4 regions of the Streptomyces sp. NPDC013457 genome follow, and region 1 is predicted to be linked to each of the others. Evidence: riboswitches for the same ligand, from Rfam matches in the RefSeq annotation. Region 1 holds a riboswitch; each other region holds the start of a gene.

Region 1 (5,049 bases):
CGCCTCCATCGCCTCGACCAGCTCGCGCGCCGTCGCCTCCGCCTCGTCGGCGGTGGTACGGGTCGCGGCCGACTCGTCGAGGCCCAGGGCCTCACGGAGACCCGGCAGCGCCTGCGTACCGCCCCAGATCTGCCGGGCGCGCAGGATCGAGAGCACCAGGTTCACGCGCTCGGGACCGGCCGGTGCCCCGCCGAGCACATGCAGACCGTCCCTGATCTGGGCGTCCTTGACCTCGCACAGCCAGCCGTCGACGTGCAGCAGGAAGTCGTCGAAGCCGTCGTCCTCCGGGCGGGCCTCCAGGCCCAGGTCGTGGTCGAGCTTGGCCGCCTGGATCAGCGTCCAGATCTGCGCGCGGATGGCGGGCAGCTTGGACGGGTCCATGGAGGAGATCTGCGCGTACTCGTCGAGCAGCTGCTCCAGGCGCGCGATGTCGCCGTACGAGTCGGCGCGGGCCATCGGCGGCACCAGGTGGTCGACCAGCGTCGCGTGCACGCGGCGCTTGGCCTGCGTACCCTCGCCCGGGTCGTTGACCAGGAACGGGTAGACCAGCGGGATGTCGCCGAGCGCCGCGTCCGGGCCGCAGGCGGCGGACAGGCCCGCGTTCTTGCCGGGCAGCCACTCCAGGTTGCCGTGCTTGCCGAGGTGGACCATCGCGTCCGCCCCGAAGCCGCCGTCCTCGGTGCGCGCCGCGATCCAGCGGTAGGCGGCCAGGTAGTGGTGGGACGGCGGGAGATCGGGGTCGTGGTAGATCGCGATCGGGTTCTCGCCGAAGCCGCGCGGCGGCTGGATGAGGACGAGGAGGTTCCCGCGCCGCAGGGCGGCGAGGACGATGTCGCCCTCGGGGTTCCGGGACCGGTCGAGGAACATCTCCCCGGGCGCCGGGCCCCAGTGCTCCTCGACGGCCTCGCGCAGCTCGGCCGGGAGGGTCGCGTACCAGCGGCGGTAGTCGGCGGCCGGGATGCGGACGGGGTTCTTCGCCAGCTGCTCCTCGGTCAGCCAGTCCTGGTCGTGGCCGCCCGCCTCGATCAGGGCGTAGATCAGCTCGTCGCCGTCCCCGGAGACCAGCCCGGGGATCTCCTCGACCGGGCCGAAGTCGTACCCCTCCGCACGCAGGCGCCGCAGGAGCGCGACGGCGGAGGCGGGGGTGTCGAGGCCGACCGCGTTGCCGATCCGGGAGTGCTTGGTCGGGTACGCGGAGAGGACCAGCGCGATCCTCTTCTCGGCGTTCGGGATGTGCCGCAGGCGGGCGTGGCGCACCGCGATCCCGGCGACGCGAGCGGCGCGCTCGGTGTCGGCGACGTACGCCGGAAGTCCGTCCTCGTCGATCTCCTTGAAGGAGAACGGGACGGTGATGAGCCGGCCGTCGAACTCGGGCACGGCGACCTGGCTCGCGGCGTCCAGCGGGGAGAGGCCCTCGTCGTTCTCCTCCCAGGCGGCGCGCGAGCCGGTGAGGCAGAGCGCCTGCAGGATCGGCACGTCGAGGGCGGCGAGCGCGCCCGCGTCCCAGGCGTCCTCGTCCCCGCCCGCCTGCGCCTCGGCGGGCTTGGTGCCGCCGGCAGCGAGGACGGTGGTGACGATCGCGTCGGCCGTACGAAGGGTGTCGAGCAGCTCCGGCTCGGGGGCGCGCAGGGAGGCGACGTACAGCGGCAGGGCCCGGGCGCCCGCGTCCTCGACCGCCGCGCAGAGCGCGTCGACGAAGGCGGTGTTCCCGCTCATGTGGTGGGCGCGGTAGTAGAGCACGGCGACGGTCGGGCCGTCGGTGGCGCGCGCCTCCCGCTCCAGCGGGCCCCAGGTGGGCGCGGCGGCGGGGGCGTCGAAGCCGTGACCGGTGAGCAGCACGGTGTCGGAGAGGAACCGGGCCAGCTGCTCCAGGTTGGCCGGACCGCCGTGCGCGAGGTAGGCGTGGGCCTCGGTGGCGACGCCCACGGGGACGGTGGAGGCCTCCATCAGCTGGGCGTCGGGAGCCTGTTCCCCGGAGAGCACGACCAGCGGCTTCTCCGTCGCCCGCAGGGCGTCCAGGCCGTCCTCCCAGGCGCGCAGACCGCCGAGGAGGCGTACGAGAACGAGGTCGGCGCCGTCCAGGAGCCCGGGCAGGTCGTCCAGGGCGAGGCGGGAGGGGTTGGCGAACCGGTACGCGACGGGGCCGCCGGCCGCGCGGGCGCTGAGCAGGTCGGTGTCGGAGTGCGACAGCAACAGAATTCGCATGCGTGCGCAGGCCTTCCTCGGGGTTGTCCGCGCCCCGGGTGGTCGTGTGGACGGCAGGAGTTCCTGACTCACCCGGCCCCTTCCGGGGCCCGGCTCACAGTGGCGGGACCGCGCCGGATTCTCACCGGGCTTCCTCCCCGGGGTCCTGGGACCCCATGCCGATCTGCATAGTAGATCGTGCGCTCGGCGGCCCGGGGGGTCACCCGGATTCACGTGGGTATGCTCGCCGCCATGCCGCCCACCACGCCCCCTGCGCCCAACCAGGGCGAACCTCTCATACGGGACCGTGGCGACGCCTGCCCCGGGGCGCTCCGACTGCACCCCGCCGACGACGGCCGCCTGGCCCGACTGCGCCTGCCCGCCGGATTGTTGACGTCTCGTCAGGTCGAGGTCCTGGCGTCGGCGGCGGAGTCCCTGGGCGACGGACGGGTGACGGTCACGTCCCGGGGGAACGTGGAGCTGCGGGGGCTCGGCGAAGGCTGCGGCGCGGAACTGGCGGACCGCCTGGCGGAGGCGGGCCTTCTCCCCTCGACCACCCACGAACGGGTCCGCAACATCGTCGCCTCCCCGGCGGCCGGACTGGACGGACTCGGCCACGCGGACGCCCAGTTGTGGGCCCGCGAGCTGGACGCGCTGCTGTGCGCGACCCCCTGGGCGGCGGCCCTCTCGGGCCGCTTCCTCTTCGCCCTGGACGACGGCCGCGGCGACGTGGCGGGGCTCGGCGCGGATGTGACCTTGATCGCAGGAGGCGCCCGGCCGGACACCGACCGGGGGTCGGGCGGGAGCCCGTCGGGCGGCGGAGCCAGGACGGGCGGGAGCGCATCGTCCGGCGACACCGGAGCCAGGACGGGCGGGAGCCCGTTGCCCGCCGGATCCACGGCGAGCGGCTGCGTCGGCCCGGCGCTGCGCGCCGGCGACGCCCTGCTGTGCGTCGGCGGACAGACGTTCCGCGTCGCAGGCGCCGACGCGCCGCGAGCGGCGCTCGCCGCGGCCGACGCGTTCCTGCGCGCCGCACAGAACGCCGGAAACGGCGCGTGGCGCGTGAAGGAACTGCCGCGCTCCGGGGCGCCGGAAGCGGAAGCCACCGACGACGCCGGCCCGAACGGGCTGCCAAGCGTCGGGCCGACGGGCGCCCCCGGCGCCGGGGAGGCCGGCCCAGGCGCCCCCGGGGCCGGAGAGGCCGGCGCGCCGAACGCCGGGACCGGCCTCCTCGACCTCGCCGCCGCGCTCGCGCGGGCCGGGGTCGACGCCCGCCCCGTCACCCCCGCACCGCCGCTGCCGCACCGCGCGCCGCCCGTGCCCGGGGCACTCGGCGGGCGCGCGCTGCACGTGCTCGCGCCCCTCGGGCGGCTGACCGCCGCCCAGCTGCGGGCGCTGCTGCCCGCCGACGAGGTACGGCTCACACCCTGGCGTGGCGCCGTCGTCGTCGGGGCCTCCCACGAGCGGCTGCCGGAGCTCGACGCGGCCGGCCTCATCACCCGACCCGCCGACCCCTGGGCCGGCGTCGGCGCCTGCACCGGGCGCCCCGGCTGCGCCAAGTCCCTCGCGGACGTGCGCGCCGACGCCACCCCCGGCCGCGGCGGTCTCCCCGTCCACTTCTCCGGGTGCGAGCGGCGGTGCGGCCACCCGCAGGGCCGCGCCTGGGTCGACGTCGTCGCCACCGCCGACGGCCACTACCTCGTGGACGGCCGCGCCACCCCCCGTACAGACCTTCCCCACGCCGTCGCGGCGGCCCGCACCCCAACGAGATGAGCGAGAGCAACAGGATGTTCGACTACGAGAAGGACGGCGCGGAGATCTACCGCCAGTCCTTTGCCACGATCCGCGCCGAAGCGGATCTGGCGGGTCTGCCCGCCGACGTCAGCCAGGTCGCGGTGCGCATGATCCACGCCTGCGGCATGGTCGACCTCGTCCGCGACCTCGCGTACTCGCCCGAGGTCGTCTCCCGCGCCCGCGCCGCCCTGCGCGCCGGCGCGCCCATCCTCTGCGACGCGCAGATGGTCGCCAGCGGCGTCACCCGCAAGCGGCTGCCCGCCGACAACGACGTGGTGTGCACGCTCTCCGACCCGTCCGTGCCCGCGCTCGCCGCCGAGCTCGGCACGACCCGCAGCGCCGCCGCGCTCGAACTCTGGCGCGACCGCCTCGAAGGCTCGGTCGTCGCCATCGGCAACGCCCCCACCGCCCTCTTCCGCCTCCTGGAGATGATCGAGAAGGGCGCAGGACGCCCGGCGGCCGTCCTCGGCATCCCGGTCGGCTTCATCGGCGCCGCCGAGTCCAAGGACGCGCTGGCCGACCAGACCCTGGGCCTCGACTACCTCGTCGTACGCGGCCGGCGCGGCGGCAGCGCGATGACCGCCGCCGCGATCAACGCCATCGCGACCGAAGCGGAGATCCAGGCATGAGTGCCACCACCCCCGGCAGGCTGTACGGAGTCGGTCTCGGCCCCGGCGACCCGAACCTGATGACGGTGGCCGCCGTGAAGGCGATCGCCTCCGCCGACGTGATCGCGTACCACTCCGCCCGCCACGGCCGCTCCATCGCGCGCTCGATCGCCGCCGAGCACATCCGCGAGGACCACGTCGAGGAGCGGTTGATGTACCCGCTCACGGTGGAGACCACGGACCACCCCGGCGGCTACCGGGGCGCGCTCGACGACTTCTACGAGGAGGCGGCCGCCCGCCTCGCCGCCCACCTGGACGCCGGCCGCACGGTGGCCGTGCTCGCCGAGGGCGACCCGCTCTTCTACGGCTCGTACCAGCACATGCACAAGCGCCTCGCGGACCGCTACGACACCACCGTCATCCCCGGTGTCACCTCCGTCAGCGCCGCCGCCGCCCGGCTCGG
Region 2 (5,049 bases), on a different contig from region 1:
CGAGGTCGAGCGGGCTCAGCAGGTGCGGGTACGGGGTCGAGGTCATGGGGGCGCCTCCTCGCGCAGTGTCGTCCTCACTGTTGTAGACGAGCCGAGGATGCTTGTGCAACAAGTTGCATAACAGTGGGGGAGTGATCTGCGCGACGTTGCGACGCGCCACGGCCCCCGGCGGGGTTCCGCCGGGGGCCGTGCGTGGGCGTGCCGCGTCGGGCGGCCGGGGTTCGTCAGGGGGTCGCCCTGCTCGCCGCTCCTCGGGGTGCGGTGAGCAGACCGTCCAGGTCCTCCGCCGTGCGCGGGCCCTGCGCGTCCGGGGCGAGCAGACCGTTCGCGCGCAGCAGCCGGGTCACGGCCATGCCCCAGGGGCGGCGCAGCCGGGCCTCGGCGAGCAGCCCGTCGTCGGCCAGCAGCTCCTCGATGGGGCCCGTCCGCAGCCCCGAAGGCGCCAGGACGGCGGCCTCGTCCGCCCAGCGCAGCGCCAGATCGACGTCGTGGGTCGCCATCACGACCGTCGTTCCCGAGTCCCGCAGCCGGGCGAGCACCTCCAGGAGCCGCTCCTGCCCGTGCGGATCGAGCCCGGCCGTCGGCTCGTCCATGATGAGGACGCGGGGCCGCATCGCCACGGCGCCCGCGATCGCGGCCCGTTTGCGCTGTCCGTACGAGAGCAGATGGGTCGGCCGGTCCTCCAGCGCCACGATGTCCAGCGCCTCCAGCGCCTCGCGGACCCGGAGCCGTACCTCCCCCTCCGGCAGCCCCAGGTTCATGGGGCCGAACGAGACGTCCTGCCCGACCGACGCGGCGAAGAGCTGGTCGTCCGGGTCCTGGACGACCAGCTGCACCGTCGTACGGAGCCGGGTCAGCCCCTTCCGGTCGTACGAGACGTCCTCGCCGTCCAGCCGGAGCGCGCCGCTCCCGCAGCGCAGCCCTCCGCTCAGCAGCCGCAGCATCGTCGTCTTGCCGCCGCCGTTGCGGCCGAGGAGGGCCATGGCCCGGCCTTCCGGCACGGCGAAGTCGATGCCGTCGAGGACGACGGGCCCGTCCTCGTACGCGAACGTGGCCTTCACCAGTTCCACGACAGGTGGTGCAGGACTCACGGCAGGGACCTTTCCAGTACGAGGGTGAGGGCGACGAGACCGGCGAGCAGGCCGGCCGTCGACGCCAGGAAGCGGCCCGAGACCGCGGCCTCGGGCACCAGGACCCGCAACGTGCCGTCGTAACCCCGGCCGGCCAGGCCCGTCTGCAGGCGCTGCGCCCGGTCGAAGGCGCGCACGAAGGCCGTGGCGCCGAGCCCGGCGAGGGAACGCCAGGTCGCCGCCCGCGTGGTCAGCCCGAGCCGGGCCGCCTGCGCCTGCCGGATCTTGGACATCGCATCCAGAAGAAGGAAGCTGATCCGGTACATCACCAGCGCCACGTCCACCACGGGCGCCGGCACACCGGCCCGCACCAGCCGGGGCAGCACGTCCGAGACGGGCGTCGTGAAGGCGAACAGCAGCACGCCCAGCGACGCCGACGAGGTCCGCAGCAGCAACTCGCCCGCGTGCACGGGCCCGTCGTGCGCGAGCGCCACCAGGCCCCGGTCCCCGCCCACCTCGAAGAGCAGCGGGACCGCTCCCGTCACACAGAAGCCCAGCGGGATGCGGAACGCGCGCCACAGCTGGCGCACCGGCACCCCGGCCGGCCCGAGAAGGACGGCCAGGGTGGCCGCCGCGACCAGCACGGCACCCGGCCACGGCGGAAGGCACACCGCGCAGAGCGTCAGACCGAAGCCGAGCGCCGCTTTCTCGCACGGGTGACGGCGGCGCCAGCGACTGCTGTGCGCCGCCGCGTCGATCGGCAGCACCGGCGGCTACTCGTCGCCGGCCGTGGACGTGGCCGTGGACACCGGCGCCGAAGCAGGCTCGGGCACGGACGTCGGCGACTTCGCGAGCGCGCGGGCCTCGCCCTGCCTGCGCCCCTTGTGCAGGCCGAAGTAGTAGGCGAGCACTCCGGCGCCGAGCGCAGCCTGCAGGGAGAAGAGCGCCGACTCGATCTCGCCGGACGGGGGTTCGTACAGTGGGGAGAACCACGGCTCGTAGTCCGGGTCGATCTCCGTGATCGCCGTCTCTGCCTCACCGTCGGCGCCGGTGAACGGCTCCTCCTTGTGGTCGCCCAGTCCCAGGACCAGCGGGAGGACGGCCAGCGCTCCGACGACGAGCAGCAGCAGTGCGTTGATCTTCGCGTTCCGGCTCATCAGGCGCTCGCCTCCGCGTTCTCGTTCTTCTTCCGGGACGGGAGCAGCACCCCGAGGCGGGTCAGGTCCGCCTTGCTGGACTGCGTGAGCAGCCGCATGACCAGCACCGTCAGCAGGCCCTCGCTGACGGCGAGCGGCAGCTGTGTGACGGCGAAGATTCCACCGAACTTGGCCAGCGCGCCGAGCACACCGCTGCCCGGGTCCGGGAACGCCAGCGCGAGCTGGACGCTGGTCACGCAGTACGTCGACAGGTCGGCGACGAACGCGCCGAAGAACACGCTCACCATGAGCGGGACGTCGAAGCGGCGAAGCAGCCAGTACGTGGCGAAACCGGCCCACGGCCCGACGATCGCCATCGAGAAGACGTTGGCACCGAGCGTGGTGAGCCCGCCGTGGGCGAGCAGCAGCGCCTGGAACAGCAGGGTGATCGTGCCCAGGACCGCCATCACCGGCGGCCGGAACAGGATCGCGCCAAGGCCCGTACCGGTCGGGTGCGAGCAACTGCCGGTCACCGACGGGATCTTGAGCGCGGACAGAACGAAGGTGAACGCACCGGACGCACCGAGCAACAGGGTGGACTCGGGGTTGGCCTTGACCTCACGGGTCAGGGCGCGGACACCGTGGACGACGAAGGGAGCGGACGCGACGCCCCAGGCGGCCGCGTGCACAGGGGGCAGATACCCCTCGGCTATATGCATGGTTGGGAGACCCTCTCCAGCACCTCGTGGATGGACAACGCACCTTGGCCGGTCTCCTGGCTGACGGGTCATGCCGCCGCGGCTCCGCCTTCCCACACCCCCGCGGTCTCCCGCGGCGGTCCAGTGGCTTCCCCGGAGGGATGGAGCCGGACTTCCCGATCACAGTGGCGAGGGCCGCACCGGTACCGCACCGGTTTCCCGTACACCAAGGCGCTGTGACATTAGTGGGTTGACCAGGTACATCACAACACGGGAGGCGTCGCGGACGGTGTGTGACGGATCTCCCGCGCGCCCCACGCACCCCTGTCGCCCCTGCGCACGCCTCCCACGCCCCCGCCTCACTCCTTCCGGTACGCGTACGCCTCCGAGGCCGCCGCCGCCACCGCGTCCAGGTCCCCGCCGGCGCTCGCCGTGACGAGCGCGGCGACGGCGCCCTCGACGAACGGGGCGTCGACGAGCCGTGAGCCGTCCGGAAGCTCGTCCTCCTCGGCGAGCAGCGCCTTGACGGTCAGGACGGCGCTGCCGAGGTCGACGAGGATGGCCACTCCGGCGCCCCCGTCGACCGCGTTCGCCGCCTCGACGATCCGCTCGGAACTCGTGCCGAGACCGCCGTCGGGCGTGCCTCCGGCCGCGGCGACGGGAGCGGTCGCCCCACCGCCCGCGAGCCCCCGGGCCAGGGCGGCGACGGCGTCGGCGACGGCCGCGCTGTGCGAGACGAGAACGATGCCCACCGTGCCCTGCCGGCCGGTCATGCGGCGGCCACCTCCGCGAGCGCGGCGATCAGCAGGGCCGACGAGGTGGCCCCGGGGTCCTGATGCCCGACGGAGCGTTCGCCCAGATAGCTCGCCCTGCCCTTGCGCGCCCGGAGCGGTACGGTCGCGAGCGCCCCGCGCTCGGCCGCGTCCCGGGCCGCGGCGAAGGAGTCGCCGAGCGCCTCGGCCGCGGGGGTGAGCGCGTCGAGCATGGTCTTGTCCCCGACCTGGGCCCCGCCGAGCTGTGCGACGGCGGCGACCCCGGCGGCCAGGGCCGCGGCCAGGTCCTCCCGTGTCACCGATGCGGCATTCCCGAGCGCCTTGCCGGTCCGCCGCAGCAGCGTCCCGTACAGCGGCCCCGACGCACCCCCGACCGTGGAGATCAACTGCCGCCCCGCGGCCACGAGTACGGCCCCCGGAGTCTCGGGCGGATCCTTCTCCAGGATGTCCCTCACGGCGGCGAACCCCCGCTTCAGATTGGCGCCGTGGTCCGCGTCGCCGATCGCCGAGTCGAGCTCGGTGAGACGCTCCGCCTCACGGTCGACGACCGCCGCCGCCCCGGTCAGCCAGCGACGGAAGAACGCGGCGTCGAAATCGTCCGGTTCGGTCATCCCCGCTCACCGCCCCCAGCGCAGCGCCGGCGTCTGCACGGGCGCGTCCCAGAGCCGGAGCAGCTCCTCGTCGGCCTGACAGAGCGTCACCGAGCAGCCGGCCATGTCGAGCGAGGTCACGTAGTTGCCGACCAGCGTGCGGGCGACGGGCACCCCGCGCTCGGCCAGCACGCGCTGGACCTCGGCGTTGAAACCGTACAGTTCGAGCAGCGGCGTGGCGCCCATCCCGTTCACGAGGGCGAGGACGGGACCGGACGGCCGCAGGTCCTCCAGGACGGCGTCGACGGCGACGTCCGCGATCTCGCCCGAGGTCATCATGGGCCGTCGCTCCCGTCCGGGCTCCCCGTGGATGCCGATCCCCAACTCCAGCTCACCTGGCGGTAGTTCGAAAGTCGGACTGCCCTTGGCGGGTGTGGTGCAGGCGCTCAGCGCCACACCGAAACTCCGCGACCGTTCGTTCACCCGGCGGGCGACCGCCTCCACCCGCTCCAGCGGCGCACCCTCCTCGGCGGCGGCACCGGCGATCTTCTCCACGAAGAGGGTCGCCCCCGTCCCGCGCCGGCCGGCCGTGTACAGACTGTCCGTCACCGCCACGTCGTCGTCGACGAGCACCTTCGCGATCTGGATGCCCTCGTCCTCCGCGAGTTCGGCGGCCATCTCGAAGTTGAGCACGTCACCGGTGTAGTTCTTGACGACGAACAGCACCCCGGCCCCACTGTCGACCGCGGCGGCGGCGCGCACCATCTGGTCGGGGACGGGCG
Region 3 (5,049 bases), on a different contig from region 1:
AGCGCCCGCATCCTGGCGGACGCGGCCGTCCGCCGCGTCGAGGACGTGGGCACGATACGGGGCGGGGAGCTCCTCGACGAGGCCGCGCCCGCGCTCCTCGCGAAGCTGCTGCCCGATCCCGTGCTACGGGAGCGCCTCGTGCTGCTGTCCGCCGCCGCCGACGCGGGCACCCGGCGCGGGCTGTGGACGTTCTCCCACCCGGAGGACCACTCCGAGGAGCTGGTCGCCGTCCGCGTCCGCGAGGCCGACGACTACCGGACCCGGTCCTGCCTCGACGGCGACCGCGCCCTCGATCTGCTGCTGCGGCACCGGCTGGCCGCCAGCGTCTCCCACGAACGCTGGCGCGACACCCAGCTCCGGCTGCGTTCCCTGTGCGACCCGCGCGGCGACACGTATCTGCACCACACGCTGGCGCTGGGCCGGGTGGACGAGGTGGTCGGGGCCCTGCACCACCGGTTCACCGTCACCCCGCCGGGCGCTTGGCTGGCCGCGCTCAACGTCGTCTGCTCGGCCCCCCACCCGCGCGCCGGGTACGAGCCCCCCGCCGCGAGCCCGTTCCTGTCGTGCACGGCCTGCGGCAGCGACCTTCCCGGACCGCACCACGACGCGATCGCCTCCCTCGTGCCGCTGCTCTGGCGACTCTCCGACCCGCTCACCCTCGCCCCGCGCGAGGACGAGCTGACCACCGTCCGCATCGCGCTGGAGACGCTGTACGGCAACAAGGCCGCGCACGCCGCCTACCGCGAGGCGTCCGCCGCCTGGCCCGCCCGTCTGCGGGCCGGGGCACAGGCTCCCGACCTGCCCGTCGAGGAAGGTGCCGCGTCATGACGTCGTTCATCTCAAGACTGCCCGGCGGACCGCTGACCAAGGCCGCCGCCCTCGTCGTCGCCCTGGCCGTGCTCGGCGCCGCCGTATGGGCCGGCATCGTCGTCCTCGGGCCCGACCCGGCCTGCGGCAAGGGCATCGAGGAGCGGGGCCCCGAGGGCTCGCGGGAGTGCACGGGCGTCACCGACGGCAGCTACGTCTTCGCGGACAACCTCAGGGAGGTCAGCGCACGGATCAAGGCGGAGAACGAGCGGATCAAGGGCGAACCGCACGTCTCCGTCGCGGTGATGCTGCCCATGGCACCGACGCAGGCCTTCGAGCAGCAGAAGACGCTCCACGAGGTGCAGGGCGCCTACCTCGCGCAGTACCGCGCCAACCACGACTCCAACAGCAAGAAGCCGGCGATCCGGCTTCTGCTCGCCAACCCCGGCCGCAGCCAAGCCCATTGGCGGCCCGTCGCCGAACAGCTCGGGGCCATGTCGGAATCCACGACCGACAACCTCCGGGCCGTCATCGGCTTCGACGTCTCCACCGCCACCACCCAGGCCGCCATCGGCTACCTCACCCGCGAGCGCGGCATTCCCGTCGTCGGCGGCCCCATCACCGCCGACGACTCGGGCAACAGCGCCCAGCGGCCCGACGCGTACCCGGGTCTCGCCAGGGTCGTGCCCACCACCTCCGACCAGGCCAGGGCCCTGTCGCACTTCAACGCGGGCATCGACCCCCGGCACACCCTGGTCGTCGAGGACATCCGGACCGGCGACAACTACGTCGACGCGCTGAAGCGGGCCTTCGCCGCGCGGACCGTGGGATCGCCCCGCGCACCCGAGCAGTACCGCGCGCCCGAGGAGTTCCACGAGGAGGGCACCACCGCCAACGCCTTCGACCAGATGGTCGACACCATCTGCACCTCGGCGGCCAAGGTGATCTACTTCGCCGGACGACCGGTCCAGCTACGGCAGTTCGTCAACGAACTGGGCAACCGGGGCTGCACGGAGAAGAAGTACACCGTCATCACCGGCTCGGGCGCCTCCACGCTCTCCTCGGACAAGCTCCTCGACTGGGACGCCTTCCGCAAGGGCGTGACCCTCCAGTACGCCGCCGTCGCCCATCCCGACGCCTGGAGCGGCCCCAAGGCGCCCACCACGGGCGGTTCCCCGGCCGCCTTCCGCACCCTGGCCACGCTCGCGAGCAGCAAGGAGGTCGGGAACATCGGCCCGGTGGAGCTCACCGACTCACGGACGATCACCTTCTACGACGCCGGGCTCACCGCGATCACCGCCATCCGGATGCGCGACGACGGCGACCCGGTCATCCCCGCCCTCGGCCGTATCAGCGACTCGTGGCTGCGGCTGCACGGGATGGGCAAGGTCGACGGTGCCAGCGGATGGATCTGCCTCGACAACTACGGCAACCCGTACAACAAGGCGGTCTCCGTGGTGGAGCTCGCGCCGGACGCGCCCGGCCGCATCCGCTTCGTCGGACTCGCCTGGCCGACCGGCCGCCCCACACCGGCGGACTGCACCGCGAGCCGCGGCTGACACCGCCCCGCCGGACGCCGTGCCGGACGCCGTGCCGGCAGGAGGGGAAGGGGCCGGCGCGTTCCGGAATGCGGGCAAGGGTGTGCGGTGGCACCGTCGGTCCGCCTAAGGTGGCCCTTGCAGCTGGTTCGCCCCGTCCGCCAGGCGGGATGCGTCGTAAGAGGGAACCCGGTGGAAATCCGGGACTGCCCCGCAGCGGTGAGCGGGAACGACCGCCGTCATACGCACTGGACCCGTACGGGTCTGGGAAGCGACGGCCACTAGGGGTCTGCCTCGGCAGGCGTGCCCGCGAGTCCGAAGACCTGCCCGTTGCCCGCGCGCGATCGTTCGCGTGCGGTGATCCCGGTGACCTCGTGGGCGGGTCGGCGCGCAAATCGAGCGGCACGTGCGGCATGTCCGCGGCGTGGGCCGCCCGGTCGTCCGTTCCTTCGCGTCCACGTCCCGTCGCCGGGGCGTCCAAGGACACATCTCGCGAAGGAGAGTTCCGTGACACCGAAGCCCGCACCCGAGGCGCCCCGCGCCACCGTGTACGGCTACCCCCGGCAGGGGCAGAACCGCGAACTGAAGAAGGCCGTCGAGGGCTACTGGAAGGGCCGCGTCACCGCCGACGAGCTCCGTGAGACCGCGGCCGGTCTGCGCCGTTCGAACTGGCGGCAGCTGGCCGAGGCCGGTATCCACGAGGTGCCGACCGGTGACTTCTCGTACTACGACCATGTCCTCGACACCACCGTCATGGTGGGCGCCGTCCCCGAGCGGCACCGCGCCCCGGCGGACGACGACGCGCTGGACGGCTACTTCGCCATGGCCCGGGGCACCCAGGAGACCGCCCCGCTGGAGATGACCAAGTGGTTCGACACGAACTACCACTACCTGGTGCCCGAACTCGGTCCCGGCACCGACTTCTCCGCCGACTCGCGCAAGCAGGTCGCCGAGCTGAAGGAGGCTCTCGCGCTCGGCCACAGCGGCCGCCCGGTCCTCGTCGGCCCGGTCACCTACCTGCTGCTGGCCAAGCCCGCGCCGGACGTGGACCCTGACTTCGAGCCGCTGACCCTGCTGGACCGGCTGCTTCCGGTGTACGCCGAGGTCCTCGCGGACCTCCGTGCGGCCGGGGCCGAGTGGGTGCAGCTCGACGAGCCGGCCCTGGTCCAGGACCGCACCCCCGCCGAACTGAACGCCGCCGCGCGTGCCTACCGCGAGCTGGGTGGGGCCGCCGACCGGCCTAAGCTGCTCGTCGCCTCCTACTTCGGGCGGCTGGGCGAGGCGCTGAGCGTCCTGGCCAAGGCTCCCGTCGATGGTCTCGCACTCGACTTCACCGGGTCGGGCGCCGCCAACCTCGACGACCTCGCCTCCGCCGGCGGGCTGCCCGGCAGGCGGCTGGTCGCGGGCGTCGTCGACGGCCGCAACGTCTGGATCAACGACCTCCAGAAGTCCCTGGGGGTGCTCGGCACGCTCCTCGGGCTCGCCGGCCAGGTGGACGTCGCCGCCTCCTGCTCCCTGCTGCACGTACCACTGGACGCCGGTGCCGAGCGGGACATCGATCCTCAGGTCGCCCGCTGGCTCGCCTTCGCCCGCCAGAAGACGGCGGAGATCGCCGTTCTCGCGCGCGGGCTCGGCCAGGGCGCGGGCGCCGTCGCGGCCGAACTCGCGGCGAACCGGGCCGACCTGGCCTCCCGGGCCGCTTCCGCCCTGACGAGCGATCCCGCCGTACGGGCCCGTACCGCCGCCGTCACCGACGCGGACAGCCGGCGCTCGCAGCCGTACACGGAGCGATCTGCCGCCCAGCGGGAGCGTCTGCGCCTTCCGCTGCTGCCGACGACGACCATCGGCTCGTTCCCGCAGACTGGTGAACTGCGAGCCGCACGGGCCGAGTTGCGGGCCGGACGGATCGACGTCGCCGGGTACGAGGAGCGGATCAGGGACGAGATCCGCGAGGTGCTCGCCTTCCAGGAGAAGGCGGGGCTCGACGTCCTGGTGCACGGCGAGCCCGAACGCAACGACATGGTGCAGTACTTCGCCGAGCAGCTGACCGGCTGTCTGGCCACCCAGCACGGCTGGGTGCAGTCCTACGGCACCCGCTACGTCCGGCCCCCGGTGCTGGCCGGGGACATCTCCCGCCCCGCGCCGATGACCGTCCGCTGGACGACGTACGCCGGGTCGCAGACCTCCAAGCCGGTCAAGGGCATGCTGACGGGCCCGGTCACCATGCTCGCCTGGTCCTTCGTACGGGACGACCAGCCGCTGGGCGAGACGGCGCGGCAGGTGGCGCTCGCGCTGCGCGACGAGGTCGGGGACCTCGAAGCGGCCGGCGTGTCCGTCATCCAGGTCGACGAACCGGCGCTGCGCGAGACCCTGCCGCTGCGGGCCGCGGACCACGCCGCGTACCTCGCCTGGGCGACGGAGTCGTTCCGGCTCACGACCGGCGGGGTACGGCCGGACACGCAGATCCACACGCACATGTGCTACGCGGAGTTCGGCGACATCGTGCAGGCGATCGACGACCTCGATGCCGACGTCATCAGCCTGGAGGCCGCCCGCTCGCACATGCAGGTCTCCGGCGAACTGGCCGCGCACGGCTACCCCCGCGAGGCCGGACCCGGTGTCTGGGACATCCACTCCCCGCGCGTCCCCAGCGTGGCGGAAGCGGCCGCCCTGCTGCGCAAGGGACTCGAGGCGATCCCGGCGG
Region 4 (5,049 bases), on a different contig from region 1:
CTCGATGCACTCGTACACGCCCGCGATCGAGGCGATCGTCGCCGTCGGCGCGATGGCGAGCAGCAGGCTGTTGCGCATGCCGACCGCGGCGATCCGCTCGCGCAGCGCCGCCCAGCGCTCGGGCCAGTTGAGCTCCACGTCGTAGTGGTCGGGGTGCAGGACACCGCGGGCCGCGCGGGTCTTGTCCCAGGCCGGCAGCGGCCCGTTCCGCTCGGCGAGGTCGGCGGACGCCTCGTACGCGGCGAGCATGATCCGCTCGGCGATACGGGTCGACAGCGCGCGAGCCTCGGCGGAGTCGAAGGGCAGCTTGAGCTGGAAGAAGACGTCCTGGAGGCCCATCGCGCCCAGGCCGACCGGGCGCCAGCGGGCGTTGGAGCGGCCCGCCTGCTCGGTCGGGTAGAAGTTGATGTCGACGACCCGGTCGAGGAAGGTGACGGCCGTACGGACGGTCGCGTCGAGCCGCTCCCAGTCGATGTCCGAACCGACCACGAACGCACCGAGGTTGACCGAGCCCAGGTTGCAGACGGCCGTCTCGCCGTCGTCCGTGACCTCCAGGATCTCCGTGCAGAGATTGGAGGAGTGGACGGTGTGGCCCGGCTCGGCGGTCTGGTTGGCCGTACGGTTCGAGGCGTCCTTGAACGTCATCCAGCCGTTGCCGGTCTGGGCCAGGGTCCGCATCATCCGGCCGTACAGGTCACGGGCCGGCATGGTCTTGCGGGCCAGGCCCTTCGCCTCGGCGGCGCGGTACGCCGCGTCGAACTCCTCGCCCCACAGGTCCACCAGCTCGGGCACGTCCGCCGGGGAGAAGAGCGACCAGTCGGCGTCCGCGTTGACCCGGCGCATGAACTCGTCCGGGATCCAGTGCGCCAGGTTCAGGTTGTGCGTACGCCGGGCGTCCTCACCGGTGTTGTCACGGAGCTCCAGGAACTCCTCGATGTCCGCGTGCCAGGTCTCCAGGTAGACCGCGGCCGCGCCCTTGCGCCGTCCGCCCTGGTTCACGGCCGCCACCGAGGCGTCCAGCGTCTTCAGGAACGGCACGATGCCGTTGGAGTGCCCGTTGGTGCCGCGGATCAGCGAACCGCGGGCGCGGATGCGGGAGTACGACAGGCCGATGCCGCCCGCGTGCTTCGAGAGCCGCGCGACCTGGTGGTACCGGTCGTAGATGGAGTCCAGCTCGTCCAGCGGGGAGTCGAGGAGGTAGCAGGACGACATCTGCGGGTGGCGGGTGCCGGAGTTGAAGAGCGTGGGGGAGGAGGGCAGGTAGTCGAGCCGGCTCATCAGCCCGTACAGCGCGGCGACCTCGTCGAGCGCGCGGGTGGAGTCGTCCTCGGCGAGGCCGCAGGCGACGCGCAGCATGAAGTGCTGCGGGGTCTCGATCACCTGGCGGGTGATCGGGTGACGGAGCAGATAGCGCGAGTAGAGGGTCCGCAGACCGAAGTAGCCGAAGCGGTCGTCCGCGTCCGCGTCGATGAGCGCGTCGAGCCGCTCGGAGTGCCGCCGGACGAACTCGGCCGTACGGTCGGCGATCAGGCCCTCGCGGTGACCGACGGTGACGGACGCCGAGAAGGTGACCGAGCCCTGCGAGGCCGCCTCGTCGGCGATCGTGATCGTGAGCAGCCGGGCGGCGAGCCGCGAGTACGCCGGGTCCTCGGCGATCAGACCCGCCGCCGCCTCCGTGGCCAGCTCGCGCAGCTCCGCCTCGTCCGAACCGGCGTTGCGGCCGCGCAGCGCGGCGGCGGCGACCTTGCCGGGGTCGGTGTCGGTGAGGTCGGCGGTGAGGTCGGTCAGGGTCCGCAGAAGCACGGTCCCGGGTCCGTCGCTCTCGTTGCCGTCGCTCTCGATCGCTGCGGCCGGATCGGCGGGCGCGATGGTCACGTGGGGCTCTCCCTCGCTCGGCTCGGGGCCGGCGGAGGGAGGCGGGCGGCGGCCGCACCCGTGGACAGGGGAGGGCCGCGCCACGGCCCACTCCGCGAGGCCCGGACGTCTGTGGCACCCGGAACGGAAGGACCGGGCGCGCCGTCCGCAGGTCTTCGGACTCGGTCCGCGTGCGCAAGCATGCAGAAACCACACCGTTGCGGGACAGTTCCGGATTTCCACCGGATTCCCCTGTGAGGACAGCGAGCATGAGCATACATGTGGGGGGCGCTCCTCGAAGCACCCCCCACATGTTGTGTCGTTGGGGAGTCAGAGCTCCAGGGCATAGGTGAGCAGGGGGTCCATGTCGGGCACGGGTGTCCAGTCCCGGCCGGGCGTGCGGACGAAGCCCATCCGCTCGTATATCCGGTGCGCCGAGGCCATCCGGGGCTGCGTCGAGAGCACCACGCGACGGCATCCCCCGGTCTCCCGCGCCCGCTCCACACACGCCCGTACGAGCGCCTCGCCGACGCCCCGGCCCCGCGCCTCCTTCGCCACGGCGAGCATCCGGAACTCGGCCTCGCCCTCACCCGCGATGTCGGCCCACTCCTCGCCGCCCCGGGCGAAGGTCACCCCGCCGAGCACGGTGCCCGAGCGGTCCACCGCCACCAGCACCTCCGCCTCCGCGACCCGCCGGGGCACGTCCCGCAGCAGGTGGAGGTAGTCGTCCTCCTCGCCGAAGTCGAGGTGTCCGTCGTCGAGGTAGGCGCGCGCGGTGATGTCGCCGAGGGCCTCGTGCTCCTCGGGCCGTACCGCCCTGATGGTGAAGTCCATGGAGGGCAGTCTGCCTCGGGGGTACGGCGAAGGGCCCGGGGATTTCCTCGCGGAGACCCCGGGCCCTTCGCCGTACCGGAACGGTCAGTGACCGGCGCCGACCTTGGGCAGCGGCTTCACGCCCGCGTCGCCCGCGTCCGCCGTGTAGTCCGACGGAGAGGTCTCGTCGACGCCCTCGGGCGCCTTCACGGCCTTCAGGACGAAGGTCAGGACGACGGTGACGATCACGTTGATCACGAAGGCGGTGAGACCGATGTAGCCGATCTCGCCGATGCCCGGAATCTCGGCGGACGAGCCGCCGAAGTGCTTCTGGGTCGGGCTCGCCACGCCGTACGCCGCCGCCGTGCCGTAGACCATGCCGACGGCCCAGCCGGCGAGCAGTGCCCAGCGGTGGAACCAGCGGGTGAACAGACCGCCGACCAGCGCGGGGAGGGTCTGCAGGATCCAGATGCCGCCGAGCAGCTGGAAGTTGATCGCGACCGTCTTGTCCATGGTGAGGACGAAGGCGAGCGCGCCGACCTTGACGAGCAGCGACACCAGCTTGGAGACCTTGGTCTCCTGCTCGGGCGTGGCGTCCGGCTTCAGGAAGTCCTTGTAGATGTTGCGGGTGAAGAGGTTGGCGGCGGCGATCGACATGATCGCGGCCGGCACCAGCGCGCCGATGCCGATGGCGGCGAAGGCGACGCCCGCGAACCAGTCCGGGAACATGTTCTCGAAGAGCTGCGGGATCGCGAGCTGGCCGTTGGAGACCTTGACCCCGGCGGCGATCGCCATGAAGCCGAGCAGGGCCAGCAGGCCCAGCATCAGCGAGTAGAGCGGCAGGATCGTGGTGTTGCGGCGGATCACGTCACGGCTGCGCGAGGAGAGCGTCGCCGTGATCGAGTGCGGGTACATGAAGAGCGCGAGCGCCGAGCCGAGCGCCAGCGTCGCGTAGCCCCACTGGCCCATCTCGCCGGGCACCAGCGCACCGCGCGGCTTGTCGGTCGCCGGGTTGATCGTCGCGTACGCCTCGCCGGCCTTGGCGAAGATCTCGTCGAAGCCGCCGAGCTTGATCGGGATGTAGATGATCGCCACCGCGATGACGATGTAGATCAGGGTGTCCTTGACGAAGGCGATGAGCGCCGGGGCGCGCAGACCCGAGGAGTACGTGTACGCCGCGAGGACGCCGAAGGCGATGAGCAGCGGCAGGTCCTTGACGAACCAGTGCGTGGTCTCGCCGCCGCCCACGCCCATCACGTCCAGGACGGCCTGGATGCCGACGAGCTGGAGCGCGATGTACGGCATGGTCGCGAGGATGCCGGTGACGGCGACCGCGAGCGAGAGGCCCTTGGAGCCGAAGCGGCCGCGGACGAAGTCCGAGGTCGTCACGTACCCGTGCTTGTGCGACACCGACCAGAGGCGCGGCAGGAAGGTGAAGATCAGCGGGTAGACCAGGATCGTGTACGGCACGGCGAAGAAGCCGGCCGCGCCCGCCGCGTAGATCGCCGCGGGGACGGCGACGAAGGTGTACGCGGTGTAGAGGTCGCCGCCGAGGAGGAACCAGGTCACCCAGGTGCCGAACGAGCGGCCGCCGAGGCCCCATTCGTCGAGGCTGTTCTCGTTCTCGGCTCTGCGCCAGCGCGAGGCCAGGAATCCCATGACCGTGACGGCCAGGAAGAAGAAGATGAAGACGGCGAGTGCGACGCCGTTCACGCCGTCCTTCACTGCGACGCACCTTCCTTACGGGCGCGCTGGTCACGCTGCCACAGCTTGTAGGCGACCATGGTGAGCGCGGTCGAGATCAGCACCCAGGCCATCTGGTACCAGTAGAAGAACGGGATGCCGGCGAAGGTCGGCTCGACCTTCGCGTACGAGCTCACCCAGAGCATCGCCACGAACGGCGCGATCAGACAGAGCGCGACCACCACGCGGATGGGTGTGACGACCGGTTGTTTCCCTTGTGTCACTTCGGACATACGGCGACTCCGTCCCCTCGCTGAACACCATGGATCGCATGGATCATGCGTAATGCGCGTGAAATCTAGGGGACTGTTTCGCTCCATGGAACCCCCGTCCGAATAGCGGACGGGTGTCGATCTGTGCGGCCCGGCGGACACGACGATGCCCCGACACTCCTCACGGATGTGCCGGGGCATCGGTTCACGCCGAAGTGGCGCGTTCCGCTCAGCCGTTGGGGCGCTGGAGCCGGGCCACGAACTTGTACCGGTCGCCTCGGTAGACCGAGCGCACCCACTCGACCGGCTCGCCCTGGGCGTCCAGCGAGTGGCGGGAGAGCATCAGCATCGGCAGGCCCACGTCCGTGCCGAGCAGGCCGGCCTCGCGCGGGGTCGCCAGCGAGGTCTCGATGGTCTCCTCGGCCTC

What was found. A riboswitch is a leader RNA that binds a small molecule or an ion and turns the genes downstream of it on or off. The one in region 1 is predicted to bind cobalamin.
Region 2: another riboswitch for cobalamin. It lies ahead of ACF1G2_RS18740 (energy-coupling factor ABC transporter permease); the one in region 1 lies ahead of cobN (cobaltochelatase subunit CobN).
Region 3: another riboswitch for cobalamin. It lies ahead of metE (5-methyltetrahydropteroyltriglutamate--homocysteine S-methyltransferase); the one in region 1 lies ahead of cobN (cobaltochelatase subunit CobN).
Region 4: another riboswitch for cobalamin. It lies ahead of ACF1G2_RS14300 (ribonucleoside-diphosphate reductase subunit alpha); the one in region 1 lies ahead of cobN (cobaltochelatase subunit CobN).

What each region holds. Positions count from the first base shown of each region.
Region 1 covers NZ_JBICBL010000008.1:420,951-425,999, reverse strand. Annotated here, with positions in the region: gene cobN (cobaltochelatase subunit CobN) at 1-2,205, opposite strand, end outside; cobalamin riboswitch at 2,242-2,381, opposite strand; gene ACF1G2_RS23765 (cobalamin biosynthesis protein CobG) at 2,425-3,957, shown strand; gene ACF1G2_RS23760 (precorrin-8X methylmutase) at 3,972-4,607, shown strand; gene ACF1G2_RS23755 (precorrin-2 C(20)-methyltransferase) at 4,604-5,049, shown strand, end outside.
Region 2 covers NZ_JBICBL010000006.1:335,409-340,457, reverse strand. Annotated here, with positions in the region: gene ACF1G2_RS18760 (FAD-dependent oxidoreductase) at 1-46, opposite strand, end outside; gene ACF1G2_RS18755 (energy-coupling factor ABC transporter ATP-binding protein) at 225-1,091, opposite strand; gene cbiQ (cobalt ECF transporter T component CbiQ) at 1,088-1,837, opposite strand; gene ACF1G2_RS18745 (energy-coupling factor ABC transporter substrate-binding protein) at 1,844-2,227, opposite strand; gene ACF1G2_RS18740 (energy-coupling factor ABC transporter permease) at 2,227-2,925, opposite strand; cobalamin riboswitch at 2,954-3,178, opposite strand; gene ACF1G2_RS18735 (PTS-dependent dihydroxyacetone kinase phosphotransferase subunit DhaM) at 3,264-3,677, opposite strand; gene dhaL (dihydroxyacetone kinase subunit DhaL) at 3,674-4,288, opposite strand; gene dhaK (dihydroxyacetone kinase subunit DhaK) at 4,295-5,049, opposite strand, start outside.
Region 3 covers NZ_JBICBL010000006.1:319,166-324,214, forward strand. Annotated here, with positions in the region: gene ACF1G2_RS18670 (hypothetical protein) at 1-828, shown strand, start outside; gene ACF1G2_RS18675 (hypothetical protein) at 825-2,366, shown strand; cobalamin riboswitch at 2,474-2,691, shown strand; gene metE (5-methyltetrahydropteroyltriglutamate--homocysteine S-methyltransferase) at 2,853-5,049, shown strand, end outside.
Region 4 covers NZ_JBICBL010000004.1:545,205-550,253, reverse strand. Annotated here, with positions in the region: gene ACF1G2_RS14300 (ribonucleoside-diphosphate reductase subunit alpha) at 1-1,875, opposite strand, end outside; cobalamin riboswitch at 2,004-2,138, opposite strand; gene ACF1G2_RS14295 (GNAT family N-acetyltransferase) at 2,185-2,688, opposite strand; gene mctP (monocarboxylate uptake permease MctP) at 2,773-4,392, opposite strand; gene ACF1G2_RS14285 (DUF3311 domain-containing protein) at 4,389-4,643, opposite strand; gene ACF1G2_RS14280 (GntR family transcriptional regulator) at 4,852-5,049, opposite strand, start outside.